Regions from separate parts of the Arthrobacter sp. 10T44 genome, predicted to be linked through region 1. Evidence: predicted binding sites of a transcription regulator. Region 1 holds the regulator's gene; the other holds the start of a gene.
The links. Region 1 encodes Rex, which represses fermentation and respiration genes when NADH is low (regulators of the CRP and FNR family bind a similar motif). Its sites were predicted from a motif close to CTTGTGAANNNNTTCACAAG; they were not measured.
Positions count from the first base shown of each region.

Region 2: AC1DBL_RS04940 (glyceraldehyde-3-phosphate dehydrogenase) is a predicted target of Rex. The motif match lies at 4,016-4,035, and genes of this name have one in related genera.

Region 1 is NZ_JBFTGT010000001.1:615,629-630,284, forward strand. It holds gene AC1DBL_RS02855 (hypothetical protein) at 1-160, shown strand, start outside; gene ccsB (c-type cytochrome biogenesis protein CcsB) at 679-1,779, opposite strand; gene resB (cytochrome c biogenesis protein ResB) at 1,779-3,608, opposite strand; gene AC1DBL_RS02870 (cytochrome c biogenesis CcdA family protein) at 3,608-4,363, opposite strand; gene AC1DBL_RS02875 (TlpA family protein disulfide reductase) at 4,374-4,985, opposite strand; gene AC1DBL_RS02880 (histidine phosphatase family protein) at 4,988-5,653, opposite strand; gene AC1DBL_RS02885 (YceI family protein) at 5,868-6,416, shown strand; gene AC1DBL_RS02890 (hypothetical protein) at 6,626-7,210, shown strand; gene AC1DBL_RS02895 (GtrA domain-containing protein) at 7,425-8,303, shown strand; gene AC1DBL_RS02900 (redox-sensing transcriptional repressor Rex) at 8,351-9,046, opposite strand; gene AC1DBL_RS02905 (glutaredoxin family protein) at 9,150-9,422, opposite strand; gene AC1DBL_RS02910 (HAD family hydrolase) at 9,544-10,362, shown strand; gene AC1DBL_RS02915 (30S ribosomal protein bS22) at 10,526-10,624, opposite strand; gene AC1DBL_RS02920 (helix-turn-helix domain-containing protein) at 10,819-11,031, opposite strand; gene AC1DBL_RS02925 (3-deoxy-7-phosphoheptulonate synthase) at 11,224-12,336, opposite strand; gene AC1DBL_RS02930 (alpha-hydroxy acid oxidase) at 12,627-13,997, shown strand; gene AC1DBL_RS02935 (ArsR/SmtB family transcription factor) at 14,085-14,627, opposite strand.
Region 2 is NZ_JBFTGT010000002.1:81,569-96,224, reverse strand. It holds gene AC1DBL_RS04960 (hypothetical protein) at 80-646, shown strand; gene AC1DBL_RS04955 (hypothetical protein) at 666-953, opposite strand; gene AC1DBL_RS04950 (HNH endonuclease family protein) at 1,081-1,878, opposite strand; gene AC1DBL_RS04945 (hypothetical protein) at 2,029-2,238, opposite strand; gene AC1DBL_RS04940 (glyceraldehyde-3-phosphate dehydrogenase) at 2,304-3,797, opposite strand; gene AC1DBL_RS04935 (hypothetical protein) at 4,081-4,233, shown strand; RNA gene rnpB (RNase P RNA component class A) at 4,303-4,696, opposite strand; gene AC1DBL_RS04925 (slipin family protein) at 4,808-5,683, shown strand; gene AC1DBL_RS04920 (hypothetical protein) at 5,688-5,885, shown strand; gene AC1DBL_RS04915 (YaaA family protein) at 5,941-6,705, shown strand; gene AC1DBL_RS04910 (zinc ribbon domain-containing protein) at 6,765-7,502, opposite strand; gene AC1DBL_RS04905 (Nif3-like dinuclear metal center hexameric protein) at 7,626-8,519, opposite strand; gene msrA (peptide-methionine (S)-S-oxide reductase MsrA) at 8,631-9,155, shown strand; gene cysK (cysteine synthase A) at 9,222-10,157, shown strand; gene epsC (serine O-acetyltransferase EpsC) at 10,195-10,779, shown strand; gene gndA (NADP-dependent phosphogluconate dehydrogenase) at 10,855-12,291, opposite strand; gene AC1DBL_RS04880 (FadR/GntR family transcriptional regulator) at 12,518-13,246, shown strand; partial or broken gene AC1DBL_RS04875 (hypothetical protein) at 13,496-13,783, opposite strand; tRNA gene AC1DBL_RS04870 (tRNA-Val) at 14,287-14,362, opposite strand; gene AC1DBL_RS04865 (NAD-dependent protein deacetylase) at 14,460-14,656, opposite strand, start outside.

The DNA.
Region 1 (14,656 bases):
GAACCCTTTGTCCACCCTCGACGAGCTAGACGCCTACCTTCAAGGACGAAAAGGAAAGCCGGGCTACCAGAAGGCCGCGCGGGCTCGGATCCTGATGCGCTCAGGCACGGACTCCCCCAAGGAGACCGAACGAAACCGGCCGCTGGATCCAGGACCCTGATTTGTCCTATGAAGTGGAACGGGTCGCAATCCAATACGACGGCGGGCATCACGCCACTCCGGCGCAACGGCGCAGCGATATTTTCCGGGACGAAAACGCGCGGGATGCCGGGTGGCGGGTAGTCGTGCTGACCCAGTGGGACTTGACCCCGTTGGGCCCGGGCATGGAGCCAACAGCGGTCACCAGGGTACGGGCGGCGCTCGTGGAGCGGGGCTGGATGCCCGATCGTGGCCCGGCCCGGAGGCGACGTTCCGCACGCACCACGGCGTCCATCGGACAGGAATGGCCGCTAAGCGGGGTGGCTTAGCGGCCATTTGTGGCGAATCGACGATTCAGGCCCGAGGGTTAGCGGCCATTTGTGGCGAATCGCGGCGGTTCGGGGTGCGGGCCTGGTTGGTGCGGCGTCGTTTGGCCGATCTGACAGGAATGGCCGCTAAGCGGGGTGGCTTAGCGGCCATCTGTGGCGAATGGACGAGGAATCTAAGCGCCCAACCCTGGCGAAGCGAACTCCCGGCGCCTTACAGCCCCGAGTAGGAGTGCAGTCCGTTGAAGAACTGGTTCACGATGGTGAAGTTGAAGACCACGCACAGGTAGCCGACGATCGAGAGCCAGGCCGCGCGGGTTCCGGTCCAGCCGCGGGTGGCGCGGGCGTGGAGGTAGCCGGCGTAGACCACCCAGATCACGAAGGTCCAGACTTCCTTGGTGTCCCAGCCCCAGAAGCGGCCCCAGGCCTTCTCGGCCCAGATGGCGCCGAACATCAGCGTGAACGTCCAGCCGACGAAGGCGATCGCGTTGATCCGGTAGGACAGGTTTTCCAGGCTCAGGGCGTTGGGGACCAGGCGCATGAAGCCCAGCTTGTCTGCCCCGCCCGCGGCAATGGTCTTCTGCCGGTGCGACTGGACCAGCTGCAGCGCGGACATCGCGAAGGTCAGGGTGAACAGGGCTGAGGACATCACCGCGATGGAGACGTGGATAATCAGCCAGTAGCTCTGCAGCGCCGGCACGAGGTGGCCCACGGGCGTCCAGAACGCGACCGAGGCCGCGACCAGCATGATGATGGCCAGGCCGATCACAAAGGTACCCAGGAACCGCAGGTCGCGGCGGATCAGCACCAGAAGGAAGACCGCCACCGCCACGAACGCGCCGGTGGTCAGGAACTCGTACATGTTGCCCCACGGCACCCGGCCCGCGCCGATCGCGCGGGTGATGACGCCGGCGGCGTGGATGGCGGCGCCCAGCACGGCGAGGGCGACGGCGACCCGGGCCGGAACCCGGCGTTCGGCGCCGTAGCGCATGCCGCCGTCGGCGGTCACGCCGGCTCCGCTTGCCCGGCTGCCCGAGACCGACGACGTCGGGCGCTCGGCCCGTCCGACAGGGCCGCTGACGTCGGAAGCGGCGCGGTCAACGGCGGCGGAGGAGCCACCGACGCCGGCGCCCACCGGGACACGGACCGTCTCGGCTCCGGACAGCTCTGCCGCCTTCAGGTCCACCGCGCGCAGGGTCTTGCTGCTCTTGGCCAGGTCCCAGGCGAAGGCGATGAAGGCCACCGTGTAGGTGCCGGCCGCGAGCAGCATAAAGAGCTCGCTGTACTGGCCCATGGTTTCGTTGATGGGGAACATTACTGATCCTTCTTTGACTCAGGAGAGCCTACTGTGGACTGGATGAAGTCTGCTGCGGGTTGGTCCGTGGAGGCCTGCGCGCCGGCGTCGGCGCGTGCGCCGGTGTCCGCCCGGTCATTATCCGCTGTCGCGCTGGGAACAGGCTGGGAATCCTCCCCCGAATCGTCCGCGGCCCCATCATCGAGCGGCCAGGCTGCCGACAGCAGGGCCCGGATGGCGGCGGCTTCCCCGGCCAGGCGGTGGTCCTCGCCGCGGGCCAGGAGACCGTACTCCACCATGGTGCGGCCGTCCTCGTGGGTGCCGGTGCGGACCCAGACGCGGCGGCGGTTGACGTACAGCGACGTGACCAGGCCGGCGACGGCGAGCAGGGCGAAGAACAAGGCGTAGCCCTGGCCCGGGTTGTGGTGGATGTCCACGCCGATGTAACGCTTCACGCCGTCGAAGCTGATGGTGCCCTTGCCGTTGGGCAGGGTGTGAGTGGTCCCGGGGGTCAGCACGATGCCCTTGGTGGGCAGGTTGCGGGCGTTTAGCGGCGTCAGTTTCTTCACATCGAGTTCGAACACGTTCTGCGGCGAGCCGCTGTTCAGTCCGAGGTCGCCGTAGTACGAGTTCAGCGTCAGCTGCGGGTTGAACAGTTCAGGATCGCCGCTGAAGGAAACTCCTTCCTTCGTGATGAACGCGGTAGGCAGGAAGAAGCCCGCGAAGGCCAGCTGCTCCGGCTTGGCATCGGGGACCTTGATGACCACGGAGGAGTAGTAGTTGTCGCCTTGCAGCTTGGCCACCACCGGTCCCTGCATGGCGATGTTGCCGGCGCCGTCGCGCACCGTGACCACCGGGGCGTAGCCGTTGCCGGTCAGGTAGACGCTGGTGCCGCCCAGGCTGAGCGGGTCATTGACCTTCAGCACCTCCTGCTTGGCAGGCGCGCCCGGGTTCTCCTTGGTGGTGACGTCAGCCTTGAAGTCGATGGGCTGGCCGAACTTGCCCTTCGATTCGCGGTCGAAGGTGATGTGGAACTTGTCCAGCTGGATGGAGTAAGGCTCCAGCTGGCTGCTCTGGAAATTGGTGCCCGGGGTGAACTGGTCGTAGCCCACCAGGGTGTTCACGAAGGTGTCCCCCTCGACCAGGATCCGTTGGCCGCTGTAGCCGAACAAGCCGCCGGCCGCGACGGACACCAGGACACCGATCAGGGCGGTGTGGAAGACAAGGTTGCCGACCTCCCGGAAGAAGCCGCGTTCCGCGCCGAGCGAGGGCCGTTCGCCGTCGCGGTCCCGCACGTCGACGCGGTAGCCGCGCTTCCTCAGCAGGGCGGCGGCGTCGTCAATGGCGCGCGACGCCGGGATCCCGGCGTCGGCGGGGACCACCATGGTGCCGTACTCGGGCAGCCGGGACAGCCGTGCCGGGGTGCGCGGGGGCTGGGAACGCATGGCTTTGTAGTGCACGATGGCGCGGGGCACCACGCAGCCGATCAGCGAGATGAACAGCAGGATGTAAATCGCGGAGAACCACGCCGAGGAGTAGACATCGTAGAGCTGCAGGGAGTCCAGGATCTTGCCGTAGTCCGGGTGGTCCTTGATGTACTGGGTGACCACCGCAGGGTTAGCGGGCCGCTGCGGGAAGAGCGATCCGGGCACCGCGGCGACGGCGAGCAACAGCAGCAGGAACAGCGCGGTACGCATGCTGGTCAGCTGCGTCCACGCCCAGCGGAGCATGCCCACCGGCCCCAGCGAGGGCAGCACAGCGCCTGCCTTCGCGGCTTCGACGGGACTGGTTCCGTGATCGGGCGTGCCGGGGGACGGGGATTTCTTCTCTACGTTCACTCGCTCGCTCATCAGATCGGCAATTTCACATCGGTTTGGAACCAGTACTGCAGCCCGGACACCCAGGCACCCCACACCCCGCTGGCCATCAGCACGCCCAGCGCAATCAGGATTCCGCCGCCGGTGCGCTGGATGGCGAGCCGGTGTTTGCGGAAGAAGGAGAGCACCCCGACGCCGCGGCGGACGGCCAGGGCGATCAGCAGGAAGGGAATGCCCAGCCCAAGGCTATACACGAAGGCCAGCAGGGCGCCCTTCGCCGCGGACGATCCCCCGGAAAGGCTCAGCAGCTGCACCGCCGAATAGGTCGGGCCGATGCACGGGGCCCAGCCGAGGCCGAACGTGATGCCCAGCAGCGGCGCACCCCAAAGCCCGGCTGGCGGCTTGGCGTGGATCTTCGCGTCGCGCTGCAGCCAGGAGAAGCCGCCCATGAACACGACGCCCATCACGATCACCAGCACGCCGAGCAGTTGCGTAATCCAGGCGTTCTGGGAGCCGGTGATCAGCGTTCCCAGCTGGCCGAAGGCCCCGCCGAGGAGCACGAAGATCACCGAGAAGCCGAGGACGAACAATCCGATCCCGGCCAGCATCCGGCCCCGCTTCTGCTTCTGCAGGTCGACGCCTGTCAGGCCCGTCACGTACCCGAGGTATCCGGGCACCAACGGCAGCACGCAGGGCGAGAGGAAGGATACGAGTCCGGCCAGCAGCGCCACCGGGATGGCGAGCAGCAGCGAACCGTTCAGGATGGCTTCGGCGAAGGGGCTGTTCACGGCGCCGGCCTTACTCGGCCACGGCTGCGGCGATGAGGGACTTGAGGGTGCCCTTCTGGATTTCGCCAAGCACCCGGGAGGCGACTCGGCCCTGCTTGTCGAGCACCAGCGTGGTGGGGACCGCGCCGGGCGGAACCAGCCCGGAGACGGCCAGCAGCACCGCGCCGTCCTTGTCGTTGAAGCTCGGGTACGTCAGGTTGAAGGTCTTGTCGAACGCTTCAGCCGTCGGTTTTTCGTCCCTCAGGTTGACGCCGAAGAACTGGACGCCCTGGCTCTTGAACTCCTGGTGCAGGGCCTCCAGCGACGGCGCCTCGACCCGGCACGGCGCGCAGGCGGCGAACCAGAAGTTGAGCACCGTCACCTTGCCCTGAAACTGCGACGCCGTGACTTCGGTGCCGTCGAACAGGGTGCCCTTGATCTCCACCGGTTTTTTCCGGTCGGCAGCGGCGAATTCGGTCACCGAGCCGTCGCCGGCGACGTAGTTCTTGTTATCCCCCGCCTTGGCCTGCTTGGCGAGGTCGTCCTCCTGGGCGCAGCCGGTCAGGCCCAGCATGGCGGCCAGGGCCGCACCGCCGGCGGTGAGGACGCCGCGGCGGGACAGGCGGGAGTCGTCGTCGAACATGTTCAGGCTCCCGGGGTGCTGGAGGCACCGGGCAGGAGGACGGCGGCGGGCTCGCTGTAGTCGACGCGAAGCAGCGTCCCGTCGTCGTTGAATACGAGGGAGGTCACGGAGGTGAGCGTGCATTCGCGCTTGCGCGGGTCGTGCCACAACGGCCTGCCCTCGGCGCTGAGCCGGGTGGCCCAGATGGGCAGCTGGTGGCTCACCAGGATGGCCTCGGCGCCGTCGCCGCCGAGCTCGACGGCCCGCAGGCGTGCGTCCTGCACCGCGGCGGTCACGCGCGCGGCCTGCTCTTTGTACGGCTCGCCCCAGGACGGCCGGAGCGGGTTGCGGAGCATCGGCCAGTGCTTCGGTTTGAAGATCTCGCCTTTGGACACCTGCATCCCCTGGAAGTAGTTGGCGGCCTCGATGATCCGCTCCTCGGTGGCGATTTCAAGGCCGAGGGCCTCGGAGATCGGCTGCGCCGTTTCCTGCGCACGGGTCAGCGGGGACGCCGCGAGGTGCACGATCTTCGCCCCCTGCGCGGCGCGGTCACTGAAGTGCTCGGCAAGCATCCGGGCCATCTGCTGACCCAGTTCGGAGAGGTGGAACTCGGGCAGCCTGCCGTACAGGACGCCTTCGGGATTGTGGACCTCGCCGTGGCGGAGCAAGTGAACAGTGGCTTGGGGCATGTGTACCAGTTTCTCAAAGGGCAGGGGCAATGACGAAATCTTCTACAAGAGGTAGAACTGAAACTTTTTGGGAAATGTTCCCCGGGGGTGGAATAAAAGATGCAAATGCATGTTTATACTGGGTGAAGCAGTTAGTTGAGACTTCAACCAATGAAGTGAAGACCGACGATCAGATGAACTTCCGCACGACCCACCCGACTCAAGGAGAATCACCATGGCACTTCCCGCCAACCTCACCACCGGCACCTGGACCCTCGACTCCTCGCACAGCGAAATCGGCTTCACCGTCCGCCACGCGGGCATCAGCAAAGTCCGCGGCCAGTTCAAGGAAGCCGACGCAACCCTGGACCTCGCCGAGAACGTCGCCGACTCCAAGGTGAACGCCACCATCAAGACCGCGAGCTTCGACTCCGGCGACGTCAACCGCGACGGCCACGTCCGCGGCGAAGACTTCTTCGACGTCGAGAAGTTCCCGGAGATCTCCTTCGTCTCCAACGCCATCGTCCCCAAGGGCGACGCCTACGAGCTCCAGGGCGACCTCACGATCAAGGGTGTCACCCGTCCCGTAGCGCTGGAAACCGAGCTCAACGGCGTGGCCGTTGACCCGTTCGGCAACACCCGCGCCGGCCTGACCGCCGAGACCACAATCAGCCGCAAGGACTTCGGCCTGACCTGGAACGCCGTCCTCGAGGCTGGCGGCGTGCTGGTCAGCGACAAGGTTGCCATCAACCTCGAACTGGCCTTCATCGCCCCCGCAGCGTAGTCCGCGCCGCCCCGAGCGGCGGACAGGGCCCGTCCACGCGACGCCCTCTTCAACACCCCGCGCCATCCCCGGATGGCGCGGGGTGTTTGGTTTAACCGGGGCCGCTTCGGGGGCTGACTTGGGCGCGTTCCACGAGCGCGCCGGGCGGCCTCCGCTCCCGCCCCGGAGTCAGCTAGGAACCACCGGTTTCGCGGTCTAAAGTGAAATCCATGAGCAATACCGGCGACGTCCCCGAGCCCGATCAGCCAGGCGCCATTCCGCCGGAACCGGGCAGCGTTCCGCCGGTCGGACCGGGTCAGCCCGGGCGGTTCGGCGGGTTCCGGATCGAGTGGCCGGCCGACCGGCCGCGGAACTTCCGGGACGCGCTCCCCCTGGGCGGTTATTCCGGGATCCTCAACCTCCCGGCCATGCCCACGGAGCTGAAGATCTCCTACTGGGTCTGGGTGATTGGCGGGTTGCTCGGCCTGCTCGCAGGCGTGATCGGGCTCTTCGGCACCCTGGTCCTCTTTGTGGTCTCGCCCCCGGCCGGCATCCTGCTGCTATTGCTGGTGCTGGTGGCGGTAGCCCTGGCCGCGGCACAGGTCACGCTGGCGATGAAGATGAAGGAGGGCTGGGAATGGGCCAGGTTCGCCCTCACCATCGCCGCTGGCGTCAGCCTGGTGCTCGCCCTGGCCAGCATCGGCGTCGCGGGGGGCGGAAGCTGGCCCGGCTTCGTCATCAGCCTGGTGGCGACCGTGCTGATGTGGCTGCCGAAGTCGCAGGCCTGGTTCGACGCGTTCAAGGGCCGTTCCTGACCTTCCTCGGCACCAGGCTGCTCCTCGGTGGCTTTGCCTCCGGAAACGCGGATACCCGCGTGCCGGCGGCTCCAAAAATGCCCCTCAGAATACCTCCGCGGAATGACCCAAACCGCCGCGAGCGCGGGGTACGGTGTAGTTAAACCATGCTGGGGGCAGGGTGAAGACACTGGTCCCGGTAGCCCATCCCGTCATCGAAATGCAAAGGACCGCCATGAGTAACCCGCCAGTCGAGCCTTCCAGCCCGGACGGACCCGAGTCGGGCAAGCAGGCTCCGCAGTACGGCCAGAACGCCCCCCAGTTCGGACAGCAGCCGCCGGCTCCGCAGTATGGGCAGAACGCCCCGCAGGCGCCCCAGTACGGCCAGCAGGCTCCGCAGTATGGCCAGAACGCCCCGCAGGCTCCCCAGTACGGGCAGCAGGCTCCGCAGTACGGGCAGCAGGCTCCGCAGTACGGGCAAAACGCGCCCCAGTACGGGCAGCAGGCTCCCGGCTATGGCCAGCAGCCGCCGGCCTACGGGCAGGCCCCGGGCCAGTTCGGCCAGAGCCCCTACGGCCAATCCCCTTACGCGCAGTATCCGTCGGAACTCCCCACCGGCGGAGCCGGGACCAGGCCGCCGCAGCTCGACCTCGCCTTCTGGCTCATCATCGGTGCGGGCATCCTGTCCCTCATCAGCAGCCTGGTTGTGTCCTTTACCGGGGCGGACTACTTTGAGACCGCTATGCAGCAGGCCGGCGCCCAGCAGGGCAGGAGGCTCTCAGCGGACGAACTCAATGCGGTGCGGGCAATCGTCCCCATCAGCGGCATCATTGGCGGCCTCATCTCCTTCGGGCTCTACGCACTGGTCGCATTCCCGGTCCGCAAGGGCAAGAATTGGGCCCGCATCCTGGGAACGGTCTTTGCCGCCCTGTCGCTGTTTGGCCTGTTCGGCGGCGTATTCGCCTTCGGCGCCCTCTCCGGCGTGCTGCAGATCATCGTGATCCTGATGGGCGTGGCCGGCATCGTGATCCTGTACCTGCCGACGGTTTCCCCCTACTTCCAGAAGCAGCAGCCGTTCTCCAACCCGTACGCGCAGAACCCCTACGGCCGCTAACCAGGAACCGCTGCAGAGGGCGCGGGACCCGGATGGGCCGACTGAAGTCAGTCGGCGTCTTCCGGGTCCTGCGCCCTTTGTGCGTGGTAGGCGAGAATCTGCAGCTCGGTGGCCATATCCACCTTGCGGAGATTGACTCCCGGCGGGACCTGCAGCATGACCGGGGCGAAGCTCAGGATGCTGCGCACGCCTGCGGCCACTACCCGGTCGCACACGCTTTGCGCCACGGCCGCGGGCAGCGCCAGGACCACCATGTTGGTCCCGGTGCGGCGCAGCACGGCTTCCAGATCTGCGGCGTCGCTCACCCGCAGCCAGCCAACCTCGCTGCCCACCACCATCTGGTCGGCGTCGAAGATCGCCACGATGTCAAAGCCCCGGGACTCGAAGCCGCCGTACCGGGCGAGGGCCTTGCCGAGGTTGCCGGCGCCGACGATCGCAACTTTCCAGTCATGGGTCAAACCCAGGGCCGCGGCAATGTGCCGGTTCAGGTACTGCACCTCATAGCCCACGCCCCGCGTTCCATAGGACCCCACATAGGAGAGGTCCTTGCGGAGGGTGGAGGAACTGACGCCCGAAGCCTCGGCGAGCGATTCAGAGGAGACTCGGTCCACCCCCTCGGCCAGCAAAGTGGTCAGGGCGCGCAAATAGATCGTCAGCCGCGCCACGGCCGCGGGCGGGATCTGCTTGGCAGCAGGTCCGGCCGCCCCGGGCAGGGCGTCGGGTGAAGAATCCAGCGAAGTCACTATCTGCTCCATTGCGTCGCGTTGTGACTCCACTCTAGAGCCCCCGCAGTTCGGGCCACAAAGCCGGGGACCGCGTCGCCGCAGCCGCTTGCCCGGGGTGCACTCAGGCTGACTGGCCGAGGGCGCGGCGCAGGGTTCGGGCCAGCCGAACCTCGTCGATCCGCCAGAAATCCCGCTGGACCCCGTCCACCAGCAGTACCGGGATCTCCTCGGCGTAGCGCTCGCGCAGGACATCGTCGTCGTCGATGGACCGCTCGGACCAGCCGAGTCCCAGCGCAGCGGTGACCCGGCCGACGGCGTCGCGCGCGTCCGCGCACAGGTGGCAGTCAGCTTTGGTGATGAGTACGACATCGGGAAGGGGCGCGGGTATGGCCATGGTTCCACGGTAGCCCGGCGCCCGGCCCGGCGTCGACGCGACCTGGTGTTCCAGCCGGGCGGCCGGTGCGGCGGGGCCCTTTCTGCGCGTGGGATCCCCCGCCATTGACTAGACTCGTGGCATGCCCGAGGAGAAGATCGTCGCTGTGGCCACGCGGCCTGTTGCGTCACCGCAGCACGGCGAAGCCGCCTTCTTCGACGTTGACAACACCCTTATGAGGGGCGCCAGTCTCTTCCACGTGGCCCGCAAAATGCATCAGCGCGGGGCGTTCACCATTCCCCAGGCGGCGGGCTTTGCCTGGAAGCAGCTGATGTTCGTGTTCCGCGGCGAGAACATGGACGACGTCCACGCCGTCCGCGACACCGCCCTGAGCCTCGCCTCGGGTTTCACCGTGCAGGACATCGAAGCCCTCGGCGAGGAAGTCTACGACGAGATGATCGAGTCCCGGATCTGGCCCGGCACCAAGGCCCTGGCCGAACAGCACCTGCGGGTGGGCCGCCGGGTCTGGCTGGTCACGGCCACGCCGATCGAGGTGGCCACCGTCATTTCCACCCGGCTGGGCCTCACCGGCGCCCTCGGCACCGTGGGCGAGATCCACGACGGCTCCTACACCGGACGGCTGGTGGGCGAAATCCTGCACGGCCCGGCCAAGGCCGTCGCAGTCCGCGGCATTGCCGAGGCGGAGGGCCTGGACCTGAACCGCTGCTGGGCCTACAGCGACTCCCACAATGACATTCCGCTACTCAGCATGGTCGGGCACCCGGTGGCCATCAACCCCGACGCCCGGCTGCGCCGCCACGCCCGCGAACACAACTGGCCGGTCTACGACTTCCGGTCCGGCCGTCGCGCCGCGACCCTGGGCCTGAAGGCCGCAACCGTCGGCGGGGCCATCTACGGTCTCTGGCGGGGCTTCTCCCGCTTCCGCGGCCCCACGGCCTAAGCGCACTCCGGGGCCAGCCCGCTACGCGTTCGGACGGGCGCACCCCGGATCCCGGGTGCCCCTGTCCGGATCCGCCGCGTATTGCCGGATCCGCCGCGCGTTGCCGAAAAGAAAATGCCCGCCGCCGTAAAGGCAACGGGCATTGACGCTGTTCGAAGTATCTCTACTTCTTGTTGCGACGCTGGTGGCGCGTCTTGCGAAGCAGCTTGCGGTGCTTCTTCTTGGCCATACGCTTGCGACGCTTCTTAATAACTGAACCCACGAAAGTTCCTTACCGGCTAGATGCAGTACCTGCCCGTTGGGAAGGGTCCGCGGGCTAAGCAAGCAGACTGAACAACTGACAGGTTATTACAATGACGTAAAACGTTCCTTAACAGGGTACCGCCTATCCGGGGCACACCACGACCGCAGGCCCCGGGAAGGGGTCTGCCGCGGCCCGGTGCGACAGCGGAAGACTCAGGCCGTCTCAGTACGTCCGTCAACAACAGCACCCTTGAGATACTGTTCGACGGCGTTTTCCGGAACCCGGTAGGAGCGGCCAAAGCGCACCGCCGGCATTTCGCCGGAGTGCACCAGGCGATACACGGTCATCTTTGATACCCGCATTACATCCGCGACCTCGGCCACGGTGAGAAAGCGCGCGTTGGAGAAGTTGGCCTCCGAAGACATTTCCCTATTCCTTTTGCTCAAGCGAACGGCTGCCCCGTCTGAACGACATGGCGGTGTGCCGATGCTGAGCCATCAAACAACCATGTGCTAGATACTCTAGGGGTTCATGGTGCCAATGTGAAAGGTTTCCGCAGGATTCTGCGAAGGATTTCCGCAGGATTTTCCCGCTTGGCCCCTCCTGCGCCCCCGCGTTCAACCCCGGACCCGCCGGGTGCGTGCCGACGCCGCCAGCTGGCCGAGCAGCGACGCCGTCACGTCCCAGTCCATGCAGGCATCCGTGACGCTCTGGCCGTACAGCAGCTGATCGGTTCCCGCGGCGTGTTCGGCAACGTCAAGGGACTGCGCCCCGCCCACCAGAAAGCTCTCCAGCATGACGCCGGCGATGGCGGACGCGGAGGCCCCGCCGTCCTCGAGCTGGGCACCGATCTCCAGCGCGACCTCGGCCTGCCGGTGGTGGTTCTTGCCGCTATTGGCGTGGCTCGCGTCCACGATCAGCCGCGGGTTCAGCTGCCCGGCGGCGAGCCGGGCGGAGGCGGCTTCGACGTCGGCGGCGGAGAAGTTCGGGCCGTCGCTGCCGCCGCGCAGGATGACGTGGGTGTCCGGGTTTCCGGCGGTGCTGACCAGCGCGGCCCTTCCGTCGCCGTCGATCCCCAGGAAGGCCTGGGCGGCACCCGCAGCACTGCAGGCGTCAAGCGCCACCTGCAGGCCGCCGTCGGTCCCGTTCTTGAAGCCGATCGGCATGGACAGCCCGGACGCCAGCTGGCGGTGGATCTGGCTTTCCGTGGTGCGCGCCCCGATGGCACCCCACGCGACGAGGTCCGCCATGTACTGCGGGCTGATGGGCTCGAGGAATTCCGTGGCGGTGGGCAGTCCCAGCGCGGTGACCTGGCGCAGGAACTGGCGGGCGGCGCGCAGACCCGCGGCAATGTCGTGGCTGCCGTCGAGCCGCGGATCGTTGATCAGGCCCTTCCAACCGACCGTGGTGCGCGGCTTCTCGAAGTAGGTGCGCATGACGATCAGCAGGTCTTCGCGGTGCTTCTCGGCCTGGCTGACCAGCCGGCGGGCGTATTCCAGTCCGGCCTTGGGATCGTGGATGGAGCACGGGCCCACGATCACCAGGAGCCGGTCGTCGACGCCGTCCATGATCGCGCGGACCTCGTCCCGGCCGCGGCCGACGACCTCGGAGCCGCGGGCATCCAGCGGGAGTTCCGCGATCATCTCCTGCGGGGTGGGCAGCGCGGTGAATTGGCTGACGCGCAGGTTGGACGTGGTCTGCTGGCTGTCAGGGGCTGCTTCGATGCTCATGGTGGGTCCTGTTCCGGGTGCGGAGCGGGCCCTGATCAGAACCCGCCGGAGAAATGGCGAAGGGCAGAGGATGATCTCTGCCCTGTTGGCTCTGAAGGTGTGTTGGATGCGTGTCAGTTAGACGCGGGCCCCTCCAGAGCCAACGAAAAATACGCATACCAACGGTTAGTCATGCCACCGACCATAGCTCCGTCAACAGCCGGAGGGCAAAGCGGCGCCGTAATATTCCGACGGCGTCCCTTAGAGTGTGGTTGGACCACAGACTGTGACGAGACGCACCGGAGGCAGCAATGACGCAACCCCCCATCATGGGCAACCCCGAGGCCCCTACGACGGCGGAGGACACCGCCACCAGCCATCACACCGGCGGGACTTCCGCCAACGGGACGCCCACCGCAGGCAGGGGCCCGGTGCCGCGCGGGGGCGGACTGCCTGCCGCCCTCAAGCGCCGGGTGCCAAAGTACGCTGACCTCGCACCGCTGATGCAATTCCAGAAGCCGGACTTCGGCCGCGAGGCGAAGCTGCGCCGGGCCAGCACCATCTGGGATCTGCGGGACATGGCCAAGCGTCGCACCCCGAAGGCGCCGTTCGACTACACGGACGGGGCGGCCGAGGCCGAGATCACCCTGCGCCGGGCCCGCCAGGCCTTCCTGGACATCGAATTCCGTCCCGGCATCCTGCGCGACGTCTCCAGCGTGGACCTCGGCACCGAGATCCTGGGCAAGGCCGCCCGGCTGCCCTTCGGCATCGCGCCCACCGGCTTCACCCGGATGATGCAGTCCGAGGGCGAGTACGCCGGTTCCCGGGCCGCCGCGGCCGCCGGCATTCCGTACACGCTCTCCACCATGGGCACCGCGTCGATCGAGGACGTGGCCGCCGCGGCCCCGGACGGCCGCAACTGGTTCCAGCTGTATCTGTGGACGGACAGGGACCGTTCGCTGGAACTGATCGAACGCGCCGCCCAGGCAGGCAACGACACGCTCATGGTGACGGTGGATACCGCCGTCGCGGGCGCCCGCCTGCGCGATGTCCGCAACGGCATGACCATCCCTCCGGCGCTGACGCTCAAGACCGTGCTGGACGCTTCCTACCGGCCCGCGTGGTGGTTCAACTTCCTCACGCACGAGCCGCTGACCTTCGCCTCGCTGTCGCGCTACACCGGCACCGTGGCGGACCTGATCAACTCCATGTTCGATCCCACCCTGACCTTCGCGGACCTCGACTGGCTGCGTGAAACCTGGAAAGGCAAGCTCGTGGTCAAGGGCATCCAGACCGTCGACGACGCGCGCAAGGTCGTGGACCACGGCGCGGACGGCATCGTGCTCTCCAACCACGGCGGCCGCCAGCTGGACCGGGCCCCCATCCCCTTCCACCTGCTCCCGGAGGTCTCCGCGGCGCTCAAGGCGGACAACAGCGACGCTGCAGTCATCCTGGACACCGGCATCATGAGCGGCGCGGACATCATCGCGGCACTGGCGCTGGGTGCGGACTTCACCCTGATCGGCCGCGCCTACCTTTACGGCCTGATGGCCGGCGGCCGGGCCGGGGTGGACAGGGCCATCCAGATCCTCGAGACGGATATGCGGCGCACCATGGCGCTGCTGGGCGTCAGCCGGATCTCCGAGCTCACCCCGGACCACGTCCGGCTCCTTGCCAGATAGCCCACGGTTCCGCGAGAGGGCAGTTCGCGGCAGTGTTTGTGCCGAACACTGCCGCGAACTGCCATCTGGGCGCGGCAGTGGGGCCTGCTACTTTTTCCGGCCGAATTTTGGCAGGTTCGCCAGCAGGTCCGCGGCGCGGGTGGCGGCGCGGCCAACGGTCCGGCCGATCTGCTGCGGCCGTTTGTCCTCCCCGGCGGTGCCGACGGGGAGGGCGACGGCGGGGCTGAGCGTGCTGCCCGCGGTACGTTCGGCCAACGCCGCTGCGGCCGGTTCCGCTGCAGTCGGCGGGGTAGTCACGGCGGCGGCAAGACTGTCCGGGCCGGGTGCCGGGGTGGCGGGCGGCGTCGAGGGCTCGGCAGCGGCAGCGCGGCCGACGTCGAACGTCTCGAGCCAACTGGCGACGCCAGCCAGCGGCTTGGGGTTGAGCGCGTAGTATCGCTTCTGGCCTTGGGCGCGCATGCTGACCAGGTCGGCTTCGCGCAGGACTTTAAGGTGCTTGGAAATGGTGGGCTGGCTCGCCTCGAGCTCCTGGACCAGCTCCCCCACCGCTTTGTCCCCGTTGCGGAGGGACACCAGAATGTCACGCCGGGTTGCCTCAGCAATGACGGCAAATACGTCGTCTGTCACCATGCCCTCCACCCTAGCGACATATACGCCGG
Region 2 (14,656 bases), on a different contig from region 1:
TGGCATGATGTGGCGCATGGGGGAAACCGAAACAAGCTCAAGACCGAGGCCGCGCACCTTCAAGGAGCCATCCGGCCGGGTGGTATCGCTCCTGGTCTGGGGAGGCAGCGCTGCCGGCATGGGCTGGCTGATGCTCGCGGGAAGGGGCGGGGCTGCCGTGGCGGCCGCGCCGTGGCTGGCTGCCGCGGCCCTGCTGGTCTATCTGACGCAGTGGCAGCCGAGGCTGATCGTGGGAGCCGACAAGTTTGACGTGGTCAACGGGCTCCGACGGCACCGGATCCCGTTCGCCGCCGTGGACGACGTCGAGGTCCGCTACTCCGTCACGGTGAGGGCTGCCGGTAGGAAGTATGTCAGCTGGGGTGCCCCGACGCCGCCCAGCGCCTTTGGCACCGGGTTCGAACAGGCCCGGGACTGGAAGGAACGCCCCTTCGGGATGCTGCCGTCCAATGAGCGCATGGGCCAGCCTCCGACGTCGGGCGGACGGGATGCGATTGTCCGGGCCTGGCAGGATGCCAGGCAGCCGGGCGCAACCAGCGGCCCCGGCCAGAGTTCGGCCGAGCGCACGGTCGTGTCCGAGTGGAACGTCCCGATGCTGGTCGTGGGGCTGGTCGTGGCCTGCTGGTGCCTCGTCTCATTGCTGTTCTGACTGCCGGACGGCCTGTGTCCTAAGGCATCACCTTGTAAAGCTCAATGACGGTCTCTTCCGGCGGGGATGTGAAGCCGCCCTCGATGCCGGCCTGCATTTTGGGCATCAGGATGCCGTCACGGAATTTCTCCCAGCTCTCCTGGGAATCGTGGACCGCCATGATTGTCCATCCACCGGCCGATGCGCCGCCGGCATGAAAGACCTGCCCCTCCGGCAAGCGGCCTTCGCCGGGATGAACCGCGGCAATGGACGCCTCGTACTGTTCCTTGGTTCCTCCCGGAAAAAAGTGCACAACTCCGTAGGCCATTTCTACTCCTCGAGTGGTGGGCCGTAGCTGACGATTCCAGTCCTAGACCTGGCAGTGTCGGGTGTCAATGAGCCGGGAATCGTTCCGCTCCCAACAGCGCAGACAGCAGCGCGAATCAGCCCGGACATCAGCGCGGCACGATGGTCTGCTGCCCCGGGCAGGCACCGAGAACCCGTTTCATCGCGTCCTTTTCGGCCGGCGTTACCCACAGCCCGTAGGCGGCCTTCACCGAGATTTGCCGGGCGACGTAGTGGCAGCGGAACGCCTTGTTCGGCGGCAGCCAGGTGGCGGCGTCGGACGCGCTCTTGTCCTGGTTGGCCTGCCCGTCCACGGCAATGAGGTTCAGCGGATCGTTGGCGAGGTGCTGGCGCTGCAGCGGACTCAGCTGCTGGGCCCCCTTTTGCCAGGCGTCCCCCAGCGCCACGACGTGGTCGATCTGCACGGCTTTGCTGGACGCCGCACCGCGCTGGAAGGCGATGGTCCGCCCGGTGTAGGGCTCCTGGAAGGTCCCGGATCCGACCCGGCAGCGGGAGCCTTCGGTGAACATGGCGCCGGCCAGGTCTCGGCGGAGGATGTCGTTGCGGGTGTCACAGCCGTTACGGTCGACGTCGAGCCACGCCTGGCCAAAGGCACTGCGGTTGTAGTTGCCGCTGGCTGCGCGGCCCTTGACCGGCAGCACCGACAGGAGGTCCACGGCGAGACCGGACGGCACGGCCCGAACCGGCGCGACCGGTTTCATCCAACCCGCCGCCAGCACGGGAGCCTCGGTGGGCCCCGCCACCCTCGGCTCTGCGATCGCAAATTGGCCGGCGGTGAAGAACCAGCCGAGGCCAGCCAGCAACGCCAGCATCGTGGCGCCCAGCAATGCCCAGGCCTGGCGCGACCGGCGCCGGGCGCGCCTGAAGTCGCGCCAGGTGACGGTCACGGAAGTTCCGGGGAGGGATGGGGCTGCTGCACCTCATCAGCCTAGGCCGGGGCACCGACAGCGGCCCGGTTGTCCACAGTGTGCAGGACAGGACAGGCTATGCCCCGGGGCTGGCGGCCGGACGGCCGCCGGCTGGTCAGTGCCGAGCGGTCACTGTTCCTTGGTGACCCGGCGGAGGTCCTCCTCGGCGAGATTCAGCAGCGCTTCCAACTGGCTGACCCGCGCGTCGTCGATCTCGCCGGCCTCGCGTTTGGCTCGGGCGTCGTCGAGGAGGCGCTTGGCTTCCTTGGCGTTCCGCCGGGCTACGTCGAGGGCATGTTCCAGGGTGGTTTCGTGCTCCACAGCCGAGTTCTGTTCCATGGCTCCATTGTGGTTCCCTTTCCCGGCCGATTCCAGCGAACCGGCCGGGAAGGTCCAAAGTGGGGCTACCCGACCTCGACCGGCAGCCCGGCAGCTTCGAGGGTCGCGGCCGCGTCCTTGGCCGGGAACGACGGCGGGTTCACGCCGGCCATTTCCTCCATCACACGGACCACCTGGCAGCTGTAACCGAATTCGTTGTCGTACCAGACGTAGAGGACAAGGTTCTTCTCGTTGCTGATGGTGGCGAGGCCATCGACGATGCCGGCGCGGCGGGAGCCGACGAAGTCGGTGGAGACAACCTCCGGCGAATCGATGTAGTCGACCTGCTTGCGCAGCTCCGAGTGCAGCGACATCTCGCGCAGGTAGTCGTTGACCTCATCCTTGGTGGTGCCGTTTTCCAGGCTCAGGTTCAGGATGGCCAGGGAGACATCCGGGGTGGGAACGCGGATGGAGCTGCCGGTCAGTTTGCCCAGGAGCTCGGGCAGGGCCTTGGCGACAGCCTTGGCGGCACCGGTCTCAGTGATGACCATGTTCAGCGCGGCGGAGCGGCCGCGGCGGTCACCCTTGTGGAAGTTGTCGATCAGGTTCTGGTCGTTGGTGAAGGAGTGGACCGTCTCTACGTGGCCGTGCACGACGCCGTAGCGGTCGTTGATCGCCTTTAGTACCGGCGTGATGGCGTTGGTGGTGCAGGACGCCGCCGAAACAATCTTGTCCGAATCCGTGATGGTGGCGTGGTTGATGCCGTGCACGATGTTTTTCAGCTCGCCCTTGCCCGGGGCGGTGAGCAGAACGCGGGAAACGCCCTTGCTCTGCAGGTGCTGGGAGAGGCCCTCGGCGTCGCGCCAGCGGCCGGTGTTGTCGACCACCAGTGCATCGTGGATGCCGTAGGCGGTGTAGTCCACCGTGGCCGGGTTGTCCGAGTAGATGACCTGGATCTGGACGCCGTTGGCAGTGATGGTGTCGTTCTCGAGGTCCACCTTGATGGTGCCTTCGAAGGACCCGTGCACCGAGTCGCGGCGCAGCAGGCTGGCGCGCTTGGTGAGGTCGTTGTCCGACCCGCGGCGCACCACGATCGCGCGCAGCCGCAGGCCGTGCCCGCCGCCGGCCTTCTCGATCAGGAGGCGGGCCAGGAGCCGGCCGATGCGGCCAAAGCCGTAGAGGACGACGTCGGTGCTGGTGCGGTCGTCGCCGCCGCGCTTGCCGACCACTTCGGCCAGCTCCTCGCGCAGGAAGTCGTCCAGGCTGATGCCGTTGCCTTCTACGCGGTACTTTTCGGTCAGGCGGGCAATGTCGATGGCTGCCGCGCCGAGGTCCAGCTTGGTGAGGGCGTCGAGCAGGGGCGCGGTCTCTTCGAGGCGCAGCTCTTCCTTGCTCATCCGGCGGGCAAAACGGTGCGCCTTGAGGATGTTCATGGTGGACTTATTGATCAGGCTCCGGCCGTGGATGGACGTCACCACGTTGTTTTCGCGGTACAGCCGGCCGATCACCGGAATCATGGCCTCGGCGAGCGCCTCCCGGCCCATCCACGTATCAAGACAAGAATCTGACGTCTGGCTCACAGAACTACCTTCCTAAAATCCACCACATACGTCCTCGTATGCGGAAGTCGGCTGCCGGCGGATCTCCGGAACCTGGACGCGGCGGGGATTCGGTCCACCCCGGGCGCCTGCATGGAGCGCAAAGAAAAAGCCACCGGCGGCGAACGCAGACCCGGTGGCAGAACATCTACGTTCGCTATCCATTCTAGAGCGGGGCGCCGGTCCAGGGGGCCGGAGGCGGCGTGAAATCACTCACACGAGCGGGGTCCGCCGCGTCACGCAGCCCTTGACGTAGGATGTCCAGATGGGACTCATAGTTGCACTACTTGTCATCTGGCTCATTCTTTCGATCCTGGGCTTCGTCGTGAAGGGCCTGCTTTGGCTGGCCGTCATCGGCCTGGTCCTGTTCGTCGCCACGGCGGCGTGGGGCTGGGTGAAGCGGAAGGCCAAGGCCTGATCCGAAACCTACACCTCGATCCAAACGGCAAGGACCGGCACCACACGGTGCCGGTCCTTTTCGTTTGGTTGGATGGGTTGACCGATACGCCGGGTTCTGTGTTCCCGCGCTGTTGCCGGCGCGGGAGTAGCGGCCATCCATCTACGGACGCCGTTGCCGACGCCCTCCAGCGGCCTACCCGGACACTCGGGCGGGCAGCCCTCAAACGTGTCCTGTCTGGCCTTGCTCCGGGTGGGGTTTACCTAGCCTTCCCGGTCACCCGGGAAGCTGGTGGTCTCTTACACCACCGTTTCACCCTTACCTGCTCCCCCGACCGTGCGGACACGGCCCTGGGGCAGGCGGTCTATTCTCTGTGGCACTGGCCTGCGGGTTACCCCGAGTGGGCGTTACCCACCACCCTGCCCTGCGGAGCCCGGACGTTCCTCGAGCCACTTGCGTGACGCGCGGCCGCCTGGTCAACCCATCCGGTTCTCATTCTACGGGCTGCCCCCGCAGGCTCACCGCACCGGCGCCTTTTGGGCCTGCCGGTGGGAGAATGAAAGCAGCAACCCCGCCAGGCAAGGAAGCGATTCGGATGGATTTCACCGCCGTCGTCATTTGGCTGATCATCGCCGCGCTCGTGCTCATCCTGGCCCGGGCCTCGATCCGGATTGTGCGCCAGTATGAGCAGGGCGTGCTGTTCCGGCTGGGCCGGGTGATCGGAGTCCGGATGCCCGGGCTGCGCTTTATCATCCCGGTGATCGACCGGCTGCAGCTGGTCAGCCTGCGGATCGTGACCATGCCGATCCAGTCGCAGGGCATCATCACCCAGGACAACGTCAGCGTGGATATCTCCGCGGTGGCCTACTACCGGGTGATCGACGCCGTGAAGTCGGTGGTGGCGATCGAAAATGTGGCTGCCGCGATCAACCAGATCGCCCAGACGACGCTCCGCAAGGTGGTCGGCCGGCACAGCCTGGACCAGACCCTGTCCGAAACGGAACACATCAACAGCGACATCCGCGAAATCCTGGACGCACTCACCCTGGAGTGGGGCGTCGAAGTCACGCTCGTGGAGCTGAAGGACATCCAGCTTCCCGAAAGCATGAAGCGCGCCATGGCCCGGCAGGCGGAGGCCGAGCGGGAGAAGTGGGCCAAGATCATTGCCGCCGAGGGCGAGTCGATCGCGGCGGCGGCGCTCGGTGAGGCTTCTGACATGATGATGGCGCATCCGCTGGCCCTGCAGCTGCGGAACCTGCAGTCCCTCGTCGAGATTGCGGTGGACAAGAACTCCACCGTGGTCTTCCCGGCGCCGCTGATGAGCACCATCGGCGAGCTGTCCGCGTTCCTGGCCCGGGAGACCAAGGCCGCCCAGGCAGCGGTAGCGGCGCCGGCCCAGGCCGCCGGCCCCACCCCCGTGGCGGCCACGGCGCCTCCCCCTGTCCCGGCGGCGCCAACGAAGGTAGCCTGACCTCATGGAACTGTTGCTCCTTGCCGTCGGCGCCGGACTGCTGGTCGTCGCGACCGTCGTGCGTGACATCCTGACCCGCCGGAAGCACGCGCGGCTGGGCAGCGACCCGGAATCCGAGCGGGCACGGCGGGACATCCAGCGGGCCAAGACAGTCGGCCAGTCGAATTTCGTGGGCCTCGACAACACCGGACACCGGCGCTAGCCCGACGCCGGGCCGCGCGCGGCTGCAGCCGCCTGGCCGCCGGTAGGATCGTACGGTGCTAATTCTGCTGCCGCCCTCCGAAGGCAAGACCCCCGCGACCGGCGGTGACGCCGTCGACGCGGCTTCGCTCAGCTTCCCCGGCCTCAACGCCTACCGCGCAAAGGTGCTCGAGGCGCTCGGCACCGTCAGCGCGCACGAGGACGCCCTGGCGCTGCTGGGCGTCGGCGCCTCGCTGAAGGCCGACGTCGAACGCAACACCCGCTTGCACGCCGAGCCTGCCGCGCCCGCCCACCAGGTGTATTCCGGCGTCCTCTACGACGCCCTGGACTACCGCTCGCTGACTCCGGCGCAGCGGAAGAAGGCGGACGCAAACGTGCTGGTGATCTCCGCGCTCTGGGGCGCGATCCGGTTTGCGGACCGGGTGCCGGCGTACCGGCTATCGATGGGCACGTCCCTGCCCGACGTCGGACGGCTGGCCTCGTTCTGGAAGCCGCAGCTGACTGAGGCCCTGGCCGCCGCAACGGACGGCGAGCTGCTGGTCGACTGCCGCTCCAGCACCTACGCCGCGGCCTGGGCTCCCCCGCCCGAGCGGACCGTGGCGGTGAACGTCTTCACGGAGGTCAACGGCGTCCGAAAGGTGGTAAGCCACTTCGCCAAGCACACCCGCGGGGAGCTTGCCCGGCACCTGCTGGCCCGCCGCGGCAAGACCCCGCAGACCCCGGCGCAGCTGCACAAGGCCGCCGCCGAGAAATGGTCCGCGGAGCTGGTCCAGGGCACGGCCCGGAAGCCGCACACCCTCAACCTCATCCTGCCCAACTAGCTGGCAGTTGTTGTCGTTTAGACGCCTCTAAACGACAACAACTGCGAGTCACTTGGGGGCTAGGCCCACTCGGCGGAGCGGACCAGGATGCACCCGGAATCCGGGCAGAAGACGATGTCGTCCTCGGCTGCGGCCTTGATCTCGGCGAGGTCACCGGGGCTCAGCTGCATGCCGGATCCTTCGGAGGTGCCGTGGAAGAGCCGGGCCGCGCCGACGCCGCGCTTGGCGAGCGTCTTCTCGTAGACGGCGAGCATTCCCGCGTCCAGTCCCTCGGCGAACTCGGCGCGCTGGCCGCGCACCACGGTCATCTCCGCGGCCACTTCGGCGAGCTGTTCGTCCAGTTCGGCGCGGATGGTGCCAAAGGAACCCTGGATATCGTCAACGATCTGCTGCTGGCTGGCCTGGCGCAGGCGCAGCGAATCCAGCCGCTCCAGGACCTCGAGTTCAACGTCCTCAAGATCCGAGCGGCGTTTGTTCAGGGACGCGATGTCGCGCTGCAGGGCCACGAGGTCCTTGGACAGCCCGGTGCCGCTGTTGAGCCTGGCCTCGTCGCGTTCGATCCGGGAGGCGACCTGCTCGACGTCGGCCTCGGCGCGCTTGAGTTCCAGTTCGGCGTCGTGCACCGCCACCTTCGCGGTCCCGAGTTCTCCGTTGGCCACACTGAGGGCAGCCTCCAGGTCGGTGATCCGGGAGTCGCTTTCAAGGCTGCGGCGGCGGTTGGACAGGGACTTGAGCCTGGCATCGAGTCCCTGCAATTCGAGCAACTTCAACTGTTCCGCCGGTGCTGCCTTGGCCACTATTTCCTCCGCTTGTTCACTTACCGGCCGGAGCCGGGCACCGTACCGGCGCTCCCTAGACTCTAGCGCCTAGCGTGCTCCCCGGCCTCGCTACGCTCACCCGGGGCCCCTCGCACGCCAGGCTTAGCCCGGAGTCAGAATGAAGTCCCAGGGGTCGCTGTTGGTGCTGCTGACCCGGATCTCAATGTCGTGGCCCTGGTCGGTCAGCACATTCCCCAAGGCCTCGGCGGCCGCCGGCAGCCACAGCCACTCGCTCGCAAAGTGCGAGACGTCGATCAGGTACGGCCGGTCATTGACGGCAGCCTCGCGGGCCTCCGACGCCGGATGGTGGCGCAGGTCCGCGGTCAGGTAGACGTCGGCGTTGCTCGCGCGGACCTCGTTGAACAGCGAGTCGCCCGCGCCGCCGCACAGGGCCACACGTCGCACCAGGCCGTCCCGGTCGCCGGAAACACGGACGCCGCCGGCCACGGAGGGAAGGATGCCGAAGACCCGCGCGGCGAAGTCCCCCAGCGTCTGCACGTCGGCGAGGTCCCCGACCCGGCCGATCCCTTCCTCCGGAAGGCCGTTCGCGGCGGGCGTCAGCGGCACCACGTCCTGCAGGCCCAGCGCGTCGGCCAGTACGTCGGAGACGCCTCCGACGGCGGAATCACCGTTGGTGTGCACTGTCAGCAGTGCGGTCCCTGACTCGATCAGCCGGTGCACCGCCTTGCCCTTGGGGGTGTTGGCGGCAACGGAGGTGACGCCCTTGAGCAGCAGAGGATGGTGCGTAATGAGCAGTTCGGCGCCCCAGGCGACGGCTTCCTCGATGACTTCGAGGGTGGGGTCCACGGCGAAGAGAATCCTGCTCACCTCGGCGGACGGGTGCCCGGCCACCAGGCCTACCTCGTCCCACTCCTCCGCCAGCGATTCGGGCCAGAGCTCCTCGACGGCCAGCAGGATCATGCCCAGCGTGGCGGCCTCGCCGGGGCGGGTAGCTTCGTCGGGCTGCGCTGAAACGTCGGTGTTCTCAGGTTCCATAACCTCATTTTTACCCTATCCGCGGTGCCAGCCACCCCTGCCGGGAGTCCCGGATGCTGGCGGAATGCCGGGTTCGGGAATGATCCGGGCCCTTCGTCCATTGAACAGGACATGAGAACTTTCGTCCTCGGCGGGGGCTGCTTCTGGTGCCTCGACGCCGTCTATCAAAAGACCAAGGGTGTCAGCTCGGTCGTCTCCGGCTACACCGGAGGCCACGACCGCAACCCCGACTACTACAGCGTGTGCTCCGGCACCACCGGCCATGCCGAGGTGGTGGCGGTGACCTTCGACGAGGAGGTGATCCCGGCCGAGGTCATCCTGGACATGTTCTTCGCCCTGCACGATCCCACGACGCTGAACCGGCAGGGTTACGACGTCGGCACCCAGTACCGGTCCTCGATGTTCTACGAGACCACCGAGGAGAAGATCCTTTTCGAGGAAGCGATCGGCCGGAACCAGGAGCTGTGGTCGGACCCGATCGTCACCGAGGTGAGCCGCCTGCCGGTCTTCCACGTGGCGGAGGATTTCCACCAGGACTACTACGCGAAGTACCCCGAACAGGGCTACTGCCAGGTGATCATCAACCCGAAGCTGGCGAAGGCCAGGATATATTACTCTGCATGGCTTAATGCTTAGCTAGGGCCTGAGCGCCCTCGTTACGCTGACCTTAGAATTCCTCCTCACAGATAGGCACACCTACCCATGGCACGGATCTATGACGATGTTACCCAGCTGGTCGGCGGCACCCCGCTGGTCCGCCTCAACCGGCTGAGCGAAGGCCTGGACGCCACGGTGGCGGTCAAGCTGGAGTTCTACAACCCGGCCAACAGCGTCAAGGACCGGATCGGCGTCGCCATCATCGACGCCGCGGAGAAGTCCGGTGCACTCAAGCCCGGCGGGACCATCGTCGAGGGAACCTCCGGCAACACGGGCATCGCCCTGGCCATGGTCGGCGCCGCCCGCGGCTACAAGGTCATCCTCACCATGCCCGAGACCATGTCCACCGAACGCCGCGTCATGCTCCGCGCCTACGGCGCAGAAATTGTGCTGACCCCCGGTTCCGAGGGCATGCGCGGAGCCGTGGAGAAGGCCCAGGAGATCGTCGCCAACACGGAGAACTCCATCTGGGCGCAGCAGTTCGCCAACGAGGCCAACCCCGAGGTGCACCGCCGCACCACCGCCGAGGAAATCTGGTCGGACACCGACGGCAAGGTGGACATCTTCGTCGCCGGCGTCGGCACCGGCGGAACCGTCACCGGTGTCGGCCAGGTACTCAAGGAGCGCAAGCCCGACGTGCAGATCATCGCCGTCGAGCCCAAGGACTCCCCCATCCTCAACGGCGGCGCCCCGGGCCCGCACAAGATTCAGGGCCTCGGCGCCAACTTCGTGCCGGAAATCCTGGACACCAACGTCTATGACGAGGTCATTGACGCCACCCTGGAGGACTCGGTCCGCGTGGCCCGCGAGCTGGGCGTCAAGGAAGGCATCCTCGGCGGCATCTCCTCCGGCGCGATCGTCTGGGCGGCCCTGGAGCTCGCGAAGCGCCCGGAGAACGCCGGTAAGCTGATTGTTGCCATTGTCTGCGACTTCGGGGAGCGCTACATCTCCACCGTGCTGTACGACGACATCCGCGGCTAAGCCCAGCCCTGTCCCAAGATTTCGTAGAAAGGTCTTTGTGAGCTTCTTCGCAAGACTGAAGGAAGACCTCGACGCCGCCCGGTCCCACGACCCGGCGGCGCGCGGTTCTTTCGAAAACTTCTTTGCCTACTCCGGCCTGCACGCGATCTGGGCGCACCGCCTGACGCACCGGCTCTGGCAGAACCCTTCGCTGCGCTTCCCTGCGCGGCTGATCTCCCAGCTGGCCCGCTTCCTGACCGGCATCGAGATCCACCCCGGCGCCACGATCGGCCGCCGCTTCTTCATCGACCATGGCATGGGCGTTGTGATCGGCGAAACCGCCGAGATCGGCGAGGATGTCATGATCTACCACGGTGTCACGCTCGGCGGCCGTTCGCTCGCAAAGATCAAGCGGCACCCCACCATCGAGGACCGCGTCGTCATCGGCGCCGGAGCCAAGGTCTTGGGCCCCATCACGATCGGCCGGGACAGCGCCATCGGCGCCAACGCCGTCGTAGTCAAGGACGCCCCGGCCGAATCGATCCTGACCGGAGTGCCCGCCACCTGGCGGCACCGCGACGCCCAGCGCGAAACCAAACCCGCCGTCGACCCGGCCGAGTACCTGATCGAGTACCGCATCTAAGGCACGCAGTCATAAAGACAGCGGCCGGCGGCCCCAAAACGGGGCCGCCGGCCGCTGTCGATTAACCGGTCTGGATTAGTGCGTGTCCACTGCCGAGATCTCGGACTTGTCCTCGCCCCAGAGGGTGTGGAAGGTGCCCTCGGTGTCGATGCGGCCGTAGGTGTGTGCACCGAAGAGGTCGCGCTGGCCCTGGATCACGGCGGCCGGGAGGCGCTTGCGCCGCAGGCCGTCGTAGTACGCCAGCGAGGAGGAGAACACCGGCACCGGGATGCCCAGCTGCACCGCGGTGGCCACCACGCGCCGCCAGGCCGGGAGGACCTCGGCGATCGCCTTGGTGAAGGCCGGCGCGAACAGCAGGTTCGCCGGCTTCTCGTCCGCGGCGTAGGCCTTGGTGATCTCCTTCAGCAGCTCTGCGCGGATGATGCAGCCGCCGCGCCACAGCGAGGCGATCTCGTCCAGCTTGAGGTCCCAACCGTATTCCTTGGCGGCGGAGGTGAGCATGTCCAGGCCCTGCGCGTAGGAGACCAGCTTGGAGGCGTACAGTGCCTGCCGGACGTCCTCGACGAAAGTCTCGGGGACCTCGACGGCGGCCTCGCCGCCGGCCAGCAGTTCCTGGGCCAGCTTGCGCTGCTCCGCCTGCGAGGACAACGCGCGGGCGAAGACCGATTCGGCGATGCCGGAAGTCGGGGAACCCAGTTCAAGGGCGGAGATGACCGTCCAGCGGCCGGTGCCCTTCTGGCCGGCGGCATCCACCACGACGTCGACGAACGGCTTGCCGGTCTTGGCATCGACGTGGCCGAGGACTTCGGCGGAGATTTCGATCAGGAAGGAAGCGAGCTCGCCCTTGTTCCATTCGGCGAAAATCTTTGCCTGCTCGGCCGGCTCAATGCCCGCGCCGGAGCGCAGCAGGTCGAAGGCCTCGCCTATGACCTGCATGTCGGCGTATTCGATGCCGTTGTGCACCATCTTGACGATGTGGCCGGCGCCGTCGGTGCCGATCCAGGCGCAGCAGGGCTGGCCGTCGACGTGGGCTGCGATCTTTTCCAGCAGCGGGCCGAGCGCCTCGTAGGACTCCTTGGAGCCGCCGGGCATGATCGAGGGGCCGTTGAGCGCGCCTTCCTCGCCGCCGGAGACGCCGATGCCGACGAAGTGGAGGTCCTTCTTCGCGAGGGCGGCCTCGCGGCGGCGGGTGTCCTCGTAGTGCGAGTTGCCGGCATCGATGATGATGTCGCCGGCCTCCAGCAGCGGCTCGAGCTGTTCGATCACGGAGTCCACCGGCTTGCCGGCCTTGACCATGATCAGCACGCGGCGCGGCTTCTCCAGCGAGTCAACGAGTTCCTGCAGCGTTTCGGTGCGGACGAAGTCGCCGTCCTGGCCGTGCTTTTCGAGGAGCGCGTCGGTTTTCTCCACGGAACGGTTGTGCAGGGCAACGGTGAAGCCGTTACGGGCCAGGTTCCGGGCCAGGTTGGCCCCCATCACCGCAAGGCCGGTGACACCGATGTGTGCTGACATCAAAACTCCAATTCATTCTGTGCATCGAGTGCAGTTCGTCCCGCAGTTGCTGCGGAACACGCTTCTTGGGATCAGTGGCTGTCAATAAACCATATGTATTTCCGCTGACTGCAGGAAAGCAGCGCCCACGTGGCGGAATACGGCGCGTCACAAACAGTCTATGATTTTCGGCGGCCACTGCGCCTGTAGCCCCGGGATTGCGGCCTGCGCCACTATGCTTACGACTATGTCGACCAGCCTGCATCACCGCGCCATCGAGCATCTGGGAGCCCGCATCGTCGCCGGCGAGCTCCCCGCCGGCCATGTCATGCTGGCCGAGCACCTCGAGGATGAGCTGAAGGTCTCCCGCTCGGTGGTCCGCGAGGCGGTGCGCGTGCTGCAGTCCCTGGGGCTGGTCGAGACCATCAAACGTGTCGGCATCCGGGTGCTCCCCGCCAGCCGCTGGAATCCCTTCGATCCGCTCGTGATCCGCTGGCGCCTGGCCGGCGAGGGCCGCGGCGCCCAGCTGCGCTCCCTGGCCGAGCTGCGCACCGCGGTGGAGCCGGTGGCCGCCGAACTGGCGGCCGGCAACGCCCCGGATGAACTCCGCAGCCGGCTGGTGGAAATCTCCCACGCCATGCGGGAGGCGGGCGTGGCCGGCGACGTGCCTCGGTTCCTCGAGCTGGACATCCAGTTCCATTCCCTGCTGTTGACCGGTTCCGGCAACGAGATGTTCGCCAACATGGTGGGCCAGGTGGCCGAGACGCTGACCGGCCGCACCGTCCACGGTCTGATGCCGGACCATCCGAGGGCCTCCGCGCTGCAGTGGCACGTGGACGTGGCGGAGGCGATTGCGGCCGGCGACGGCGTGGCCGCCCGCGAGGCCTCCAACAAGATCATGCGCGAGACAATCGCGGACATGGAACCCAGCTGGAAGGACCAGCCCCGCGTCTTCGTCCCGGTCCAGCCCCGCTAGTCCGCCCGCACGGCAGCGGCACGGCTTCCGATAGACAGTCGCGGGGCCCGGATTAGTCCCGTCGATGGTCAAATTCAACCGCTAGGCGTTTCACATTTGGACGCATTCACGGTATATTTCTAACAAGCCTTCCACCGCGGCATCCCCCAATAGTCGCGGTGGAAGGCTTTTCCATTGCCCGGAGGCTTTTCCATTGCCCTCAGGCTTTTCCATTGCGCGGAAGCTTTTGCCGCGGGTGAGCGCTGGTCCGGCGGCGTCCGCCACCGCGTCCCGGAGCCGCCAGCCTCCGCCGAGGCCGTCCCGGATGATTTCCATCGTAGTTAGGGCCGATCCGCTGTTCCGGCCCAGCCTGGCCTGGACCTGCCACACCTCGACATCGACCCGGCTCAGTCCCTTCGGCATCCGGCGCTCGGCCTCCCACCAGCTCACGCGCTCAAACCACCGCACGGGTTCCGCGCCAACCACCCATTCGCGGCCACCGCGGACCACGGCCCGCGGATGTCCGTCAGGGCCGGTTTTTACGATCACATGTTCCATGCCGGTGACGGTACGGACAGGCACCGACATTTTGGTGCAGTCCGGACTTGGATGGCCGACAGCGCATGGGCAGCGGGGCCGCGCTCCACTACCAGGCGTTTGCGGATTCGAACTCCGTCTGGTGCTGCTCCTTGCAGTAAGGGACCCGGGAATCCGGAACAGGAATCCCGCATAGCCGGCATTTTGTAGCCCAAAACCTGGCAAAAAAAGAACGTAAACCTAACAAGTCGCCCCCCAAATAAGTAAGATAACAATATCACTTAGCTTATTATCGGTTCGGAATCCCCCACTCCCTGCTCGGCCGGGGCGCCCCCTGCCGACCCCCGCGGCGAGCAGTGGCCCTCGGGGCCAGCAGCGTAGCGCCCGCGCGTTGCCAACCGATATGTGAGCACACAGATAGTTCCGGCTACTTTTAGGCGCGGGAATAGTGCAGGACACAGCACATGGAGAGCAAAAAACCCCGCCGCGGCGGGCGTTTAGGCCTGCCGCGACGGGGTTTTCCTTGGTGGGTCCTACCGGGATCGAACCGATGACATCCACGGTGTAAACGTGGCGCTCTACCAGCTGAGCTAAAGACCCAAGATGCTGTTTCCGCACTTCAGTGCGTCCACCAACGAACAATGACTCTACCCGAAACGGCGCCGGAAACGCCAATCGTCCGCCGGGCCGGAACGCCTCACAGTGAGGGGAGCTCCGCGGCGAGCCAGGTCAGCGATTCGCTGACGCCTGCCTCCAGCTTGATGGTGGCCAGGTCATCGCCGCGGGTCTGCCCACGATTGATGATCACCACCGCCTTGCCCTGCTTGGCGGCGTGCCGGACGAACCGCAGTCCGCTCATCACGGTCAGGGAGGAACCGGCCACCAGCAGGGCCG